2 regions of the Streptomyces sp. 71268 genome follow, and region 1 is predicted to be linked to the other one. Evidence: riboswitches for the same ligand, from Rfam matches in the RefSeq annotation. Region 1 holds a riboswitch; the other holds the start of a gene.
What was found. A riboswitch is a leader RNA that binds a small molecule or an ion and turns the genes downstream of it on or off. The one in region 1 is predicted to bind cobalamin.
Positions count from the first base shown of each region.

Region 2: linked by a shared signal. The riboswitch ahead of OYE22_RS31125 (ABC transporter substrate-binding protein) and the one ahead of OYE22_RS27265 (cobalamin biosynthesis protein) in region 1 are both predicted to bind cobalamin.

Region 1 covers NZ_CP114200.1:6,832,462-6,835,863, reverse strand. The annotation lists gene OYE22_RS27275 (inorganic phosphate transporter) at 1-582, shown strand, start outside; gene OYE22_RS27270 (hypothetical protein) at 685-933, shown strand; cobalamin riboswitch at 1,163-1,295, shown strand; gene OYE22_RS27265 (cobalamin biosynthesis protein) at 1,461-2,468, shown strand; gene OYE22_RS27260 (cobyric acid synthase) at 2,483-3,402, shown strand, end outside.
Region 2 covers NZ_CP114200.1:7,809,543-7,812,944, reverse strand. The annotation lists gene OYE22_RS31130 (hypothetical protein) at 153-755, opposite strand; cobalamin riboswitch at 985-1,183, shown strand; gene OYE22_RS31125 (ABC transporter substrate-binding protein) at 1,220-2,236, shown strand; gene OYE22_RS31120 (iron ABC transporter permease) at 2,233-3,348, shown strand; gene OYE22_RS31115 (ABC transporter ATP-binding protein) at 3,345-3,402, shown strand, end outside.

The DNA.
Region 1 (3,402 bases):
GTCATCCTGGCCTCCTCGCACCTCGGCTTCGCGCTCTCCACCACCCAGGTCTGCTCCGGCTCCGTGATGGGCTCGGGCCTCGGCCGCAAGGGCGGCGTGGTGCGCTGGTCCACCGCCGGCCGGATGGTCATCGCCTGGGGCCTGACGCTGCCGGCCGCCGGCCTGGTCGCCGGCGCCGCCGCGCTCCTCGCCGACCAGGGCGACTGGGGCGTGACCACGGTCGCCGTGCTGGCCGTCATCGCCTGCGGCGCCATCTGGCTGGCCTCGCGCCGCAAGCCGGTCGACCACACCAACGTCAACGACGTCGAGGGCGCCCCGGCCCCGGCCGCCGCGGCCGTCGCCGTGGACGCCACCGCCCCCGCCACGACGGACGCCCCCGCCGAGCCGGTCGGGATCGTGACCGCCGCCGTGCGCAGCGTCGCCCCGCCGCCCACCGAGGCCGCGCTCGCCCAGTCGGCCGCCGACGCGGCGCCGGAGCCGGCCGCTCCCGGGGACCCGTCGGCGTCCGTCGCCGACGCCCTGCCGGCGCAGCCGACCGCCGCCACGGCATCGGCCTCCGCGCCCGCCAAGGCCACGGTCTAGCCGCCGTCCGGCCCGTCCACCCGTACGGGGCACGCACACGCGCCTCGCGCCCGCGCCCCGTACGACGCGGCCCAGCCGCCCCGACGACAAGGAAGCAGTGCCATGAACATCGACTGGACCGCGCTCGGTCAGGTCTTCGGCGTGAGCCTGGTGGTGACCGTCGCCATGGTGGGCGTCTTCACGCTCGGCATCGTCGGCACCTCCGCCAAGCCCTCCCGCGAGACGGCCACCGGGGCCGCCGGGGCCACCACGGCCAGCGGCCCCGGCGCGCTGGCCCGCTCCGGCGCGTACGCCTGCTTCGCGCTGTGCGCGGCGGCGGTGGCGTACGGGATCTACCTGATCGTCGCCTGAGTCCCTCACCCGTGGCGGTTCGCCGTCGCGGGCCGGCCGCCCCGGTCGGGTGGTGCCGTCTCGACGCGGCGCCGCCCGGCCGGGGCGGTGTTCGTGGTGCCCGGCGCGCCGAGGTGGGCACGTCCGGAGTGGGGGCCTCCCGCTCGGTGGGGCGTTCCGTCGCAGGTCAACGGCGAGTTGACGGGTCTTCCCGGGGCGTGGTGGACTGCCGGGGCCAAACGGCGACAGCAGAGGAAGCCGGTGTGAGTCCGGCGCGGTCCCGCCACTGTCACCGGGGAGCGCTCCCCCAGCGCATGGTCACGGCTCGCACACGACGGGCTGGAAGGCCGGGGTGTGGCGTCGATCCGGGAGCCAGGAGACTCTCGCCGCCGATCACGTCGAACCAGGGCGCGGACCCTGAGTGAGGACACACCGCCATGGCCTGCTGCCGTCCAGCGCCCTTCGCCCTGCCCCGCTCGTCCGGAGGCCGCCGCCCCCGGCGGCCCGGCGCACCGCTCCCCCTTCGAGGCGCGACGGCGAACTGACCGATGCGTACCGATCATGTTGCGTACGCCTGCGGTGCCGTCCTCGGTTTTCTGGGCGACCGTGCCGTCGGCGATCCCCGGCGGGGCCACCCGGTGGCCGCCTTCGGACGCGCCGCCGGCGCCGTGGAGCGCCGGCTGTGGCGCGACGACCGGGGACGCGGGGCCCTGCACACCGCCGTGTGCGCCGGCGGCACGGTGCTCGCCGGGGCGCTGCTGGCGCGCGCCGTGCGCCGCCCGGCCACCGGCGCGCCCGCGCACCGGGCCACGGCGCTGGGCGGCCTCGCCGCCGAGACGGCGCTGACCGCCGCCGCCACCTGGGCCGTGCTCGGCGGCACCACGCTCGGGCGGGAGGCCCGGACGATCGGCGCCGCCCTCGCGGCGGCGGACGTCGACGCGGCCAGGGACGCGCTGCCACGGCTGTGCGGGCGCGACCCACAGGCCCTGGACGCCCAGCAGATGGCGCGGGCGGTCGTGGAGTCCGTCGCCGAGAACACCTCGGACGCGGTGGTCGGGGCCCTGGTGTGGGGCGCGGTCGGCGGCACACCCGGGCTGCTCGGCTTTCGCGCCGTGAACACGCTGGACGCGATGGTGGGGCACCGCTCGCCGCGCTACCGCAGGTTCGGCTGGGCCTCGGCCCGTCTCGACGACGTGGTCGGCTGGCCCGGCGCCCGGCTGACGGCGGCGCTGGCCGTGCTCGCCGGGCCGAACCCGCGCGGCGCCTGGGCCGTCGCCCGGCGCGATGCCGGCAGCCACCCGAGCCCCAACGCGGGCCCGGTGGAGGCCGCGTTCGCCGGCGCCCTCGGCGTACGGCTCGGCGGCACCCTCGCGTACGCGGGGCGCGTCGAGCACCGGCCGGTGCTGGGCGCTAAGAACCGGCCGGTCGAGGTGGCCGACATCGAGCGCGCCGTACGGCTCTCGCGCCGGGTGAGCGCGCTGGCCCTGGCGGTAACCGTCGCCGGGCGACTGGCGTACGGCGCCGCCACCATGGGCACGCACCAGGGGGACCGATGAGGGGGACGGGACGCATGGGCGGTGGGTTGCTGGTCGCCGGGACGACGTCGGACGCCGGCAAGAGCGTCGTGACGGCGGGCATCTGCCGTTGGCTGGCGCGCCGGGGCGTCAGGGTCGCGCCGTTCAAGGGGCAGAACATGTCCCTGAACTCCTTCGTCACCCGCGAGGGCGCCGAGATCGGGCGGGCTCAGGCGATGCAGGCGCAGGCCGCCCGCGTCGAGCCGACGGCGCTGATGAACCCCGTACTGCTCAAGCCCGGCAGCGACCGCTCCAGCCAGGTCGTGCTGCTGGGCAAGCCGGTGGGCGAGCTGAGCGCGCGCGGCTTCTTCGGTGAGCGGGCCCCCGGCGCCCAGGACCCGAGCCCGGTGCCCGGCGGGCGGCAGGCGCTCTTCGAGCCGGTCGTGGCCTGCCTCGAAGAGCTGCGGCGCACGCACGACGTGGTGATCTGCGAGGGCGCCGGCAGCCCCGCGGAGATCAACCTGCGCCGTACCGACATCGTGAACATGGGCATCGCCCGGGCCGCCCACCTGCCGGTGGTGGTGGTCGGGGACATCGATCGGGGCGGGGTGTTCGCCCAGTTCTTCGGCACCACCGCGCTGCTCGCGCCCGAGGACCAGGAGCTGGTCGCCGGCTACCTGGTCAACAAGTTCCGTGGCGACGTCACCCTCCTCGAACCGGGCCTTGAGATGCTGCGCGGGCTCACCGGCCGCCGCACTCTCGGCGTCCTGCCGTACGCCTCCGGGCTCGGCATCGACGAGGAGGACGGGCTGCGGGTCTCGCTGCGTGGCGCGGTGCGCGAGGCGCCCGTCGCGCCGCCGGTCGGGGACGACGTGCTGCGGGTCGCGGTGTGCGCCGTGCCGCTGATGTCCAACTTCACCGACGTGGACGCCCTCGCGGCCGAACCGGGCGTGCTCGTACGGTTCGTGGACCGGCC
Region 2 (3,402 bases), 980 kb from region 1:
GCCGGAAGTCGAAGAAGTCGCCGGACATGGCCCATCGACGGTCGGCACGAGCGCCTCACACCGGCCCGCCCTACCGGGGTGCGTCATCGTGCCTCCTTCACACCCCTCTCGCACCGCCAGCGAGAACCGCATCGGGCGATATCAGACCTGTTTCAGAGGGGCGGGAGCTTCGCCATCCAGGTGTCGAACAAGTCCAGGTCGTACCGTTCACGCCGACCAACCCAGTGAGATACATCCGGCCATTCCCAGGCCACGCGACCAGGGTCGACGGAATTCAGCGTGGCATACCATTCACGCAGCGGTTCAGCCAGCCGTACGTGCACCTCGAAATTGCGGCGCCGCCGGGAGATATCCCGCTTCCGCTGCTCCCGCAGAACGTCCTCGGGTAGCGTCACACAGGCGATCAGGTCCGCGACGCCTAGGGTCTTCCTGGTGATGGCCGACCGAGTGAGCTCCAACTGGCGCGTGAATTCATCGGCGGTGGCGGACAAGCCGGCACGCGCCAGGGTCCAGGATAAATGGAGCTTCAGAGGGTCGGTGTCGCAGACAGCGCGCCCTTGGTCATTTTCACGATCGAGCGCCCTGGCCCAGCGCTCCTCACTGCGCCTAGTCCAGAAACGGCTCACCCCGTCGATATCCGCAACGTCAGGCGGGCGTACGTGACCCGGTTTCTCGCCGACAATTTGAGCAGACGGAAAAGTGGCCACATAGTGGCTCTTGCCTACAGCAGTAGGGCCTTCAGCGACGATAATCACTCGCCGATTTTCTCACGGCGCGCGCTTTGACTTAACAGCACTGATCGCCTGCGCAGCCCGTTGAGGACGACCGCTCGGACGCTGTCGCCGCACGGCTGAGGCCGAGCGTGACGCACCGCGGAGCACGCGTACTGCTCGAGTTCGGCGGCAACGGGCTCGCCGGAGGGTCGCACGTGCCGCAGGCCGACGTTGGGCCCCGGGAATCCATGTGAAGCGATCGACACGCCCCTTTTACCGTCGGCTTGGGGGAACGTAGGATCACCTGGTCATCGCCGCGACGGGAGACGGGAAGCCGGTGCGAATCCGGCGCGGTCCCGCCACTGTGACCGTGGAGCGTCCCTGCAACACGCCACCGCGCACCGCGCGGGAAGGCGAAGGGGACGCCAACCCCGGGAGCCAGGACACCGGCCTGTCGCGGGCCCACCCCGAGGAGCGCGGACTCCAGGAGGCACCACGTGTCCCAGTTGTACCCCTATGCCCGCACGCGCGGGTTCCTTCGTGTCACGGCCGCTGCCGTGGCTCTGACATCAGTGCTGCTGACTACGGGATGCGGTTCGTCCGGCGAAAGTGGTGCGGACGCGAGGGCCACCACAGCCGCGCCTTCGGGCTTCCCGGTCACCGTCGACAACTGTGGCATGGAGACGACATACGACAAGCCGCCGTCGCGAGTGGTCACCATCCACCAGCACCCGGCGGAACTCATGCTCGCCCTCGGCCTCAAAGACCGCATGGTCGGCACCGCGTTTCCCGACTCCGCCGTCCTGCCCGAGTTGAAGAAAGAATACGAGGCGATTCCGGAACTAGCGAAGAAAGAGCCGTCGTTCGAGAGAATTTTGGACGCTGAGCCCGACTTCGTCTACGGCGGATACGGCAGCGCCTTCGCGGAGAACGAGGGTCGTTCCCGCAAGGCGTTCGCCGACGCTGGCATCGACACTTACCTCAACCGCGAGTACTGCGGCAAGAAACAGGTGACGATGAAGGACACCTACGACGAGATCCGGGCCATCGGTACGATCTTCGGCGTCCCGGGCCGGGCCGACAAGCTGGTCACGGACCTGAAGAGCCGCGTCAGCAAGGCCGGTGCCGAGGTTGAGGGCGAACCCAAGGTATCCGTCTTCGTCTACGACAGCGGCGACAAGAGCGCCTTCACCGCCGGTGGCAAAAGCTTGGGCACCGACTTGATCCGCCTGGCCGGCGGCGAGAACGCCTTCGCCGACCTGGACGACGTCTTTGGTGACGTCTCGTGGGAGCAGGTTGTCGAGCGCAAGCCGGAGGTCATCGCTATCTACGACTACGCCGGCGCCGGAAGCGTCGAGGAGAAAAAGAAGTTCCTGGTCTCCCAGCCCGCGCTCGCCGACGTACCGGCCATCAAGAACAGGCGGTTCGTCGTCCTGCCATTGACCGCCACACTGGTCGGCATCCGCTCGGCCTACGCGGTCGGCGACCTGGCCCGCGGACTACACCCCGAGAGCTTCCGGTGACCCAGGCCGCTCCTGGTACGTCCGACGAGCGGCCTGTCCCACGGCGGAAGGCCACTGGTGCAGCAACAGGACGTACGCGGCTGGCTGTCACGCTGCTGATACTCGCCGCTCTGCTCGTCGTCTCCGGTACGGCGGGCCTCGCGATCGGCTCTGTGCATATACCGCCGAGCCAGGTGTGGGGCATCGTGACGCACGCACTGGGCGCCGACTGGCAGCAGACGGACTGGACAAGGGCCCGGGAGATCATCGTGGTGGACGTACGAGCACCACGGGTGCTGCTCGGCGCGGTCACCGGCGCCGGCCTCGCGGTGATCGGCACCGCTCTGCAGGCCCTGGTACGCAATCCGCTCGCCGAGCCGTACCTGCTCGGCGTCTCCTCCGGGGCGTCGCTCGGCGCTGTCTCGGTGATCGTGTTCGGAGTCACCCTCTTCGGACCGGCCTCCCTCTCGGTGGCCGCCTTCGTAGGCGCCCTGGGCGCGCTCCTGCTCGTGTACGCCACCGCCCGCACCGGTGGTCGCATCACCTCGTCGCGGCTAGTGCTGTCCGGAGTAGCGATCGGGGCGGTACTGACCGCCGTGCTCGACCTGCTGCTGCTCACCACCGACCGAGGCAACGAGGCCCGCGCGGTCCTCGCCTGGACCCTCGGCGGTCTCGGCGGCGTCAACTGGGACACCCTGTGGTTGCCGAGCATGGCCTTGCTGCTCGGCGTCGGCGTCCTCATGGTGCAGGCCCGCAACCTCAACCTGTTGCTGGCCGGCGAGGAGGCGGCAACGACGATGGGGCTGGATGTAGCCCGCTTCCGCGCCCGGCTGTTCGTCCTGCTTTCCCTCGTCACGGGGGTGCTGGTCGCGGCGGCCGGCCCGATAGGCTTCGTCGGCCTGATGATGCCTCACATCGTGCGTCTGTTCGTTGGCGGCGACCACCGCCGGGTCCTGCCGACGGCGGCACTCGGCGGAGCAATCTTTCTCATCTGGGCCGATATCGCCGCCCGGACGGTCGCCGCGCCGACGGAGATACCCGTCGGCGTGCTCACGGCCCTGTGCGGCGGGCCCTTCTTCCTGTGGCTGATGCGCCGGGACGCCCGGCGCGGCACCGGCCGAGGAGTGGCATGACCGCGACCGAACTGAGCGTCGACGGCGTCACGCTGACCGCCGGAGCCCGCCACC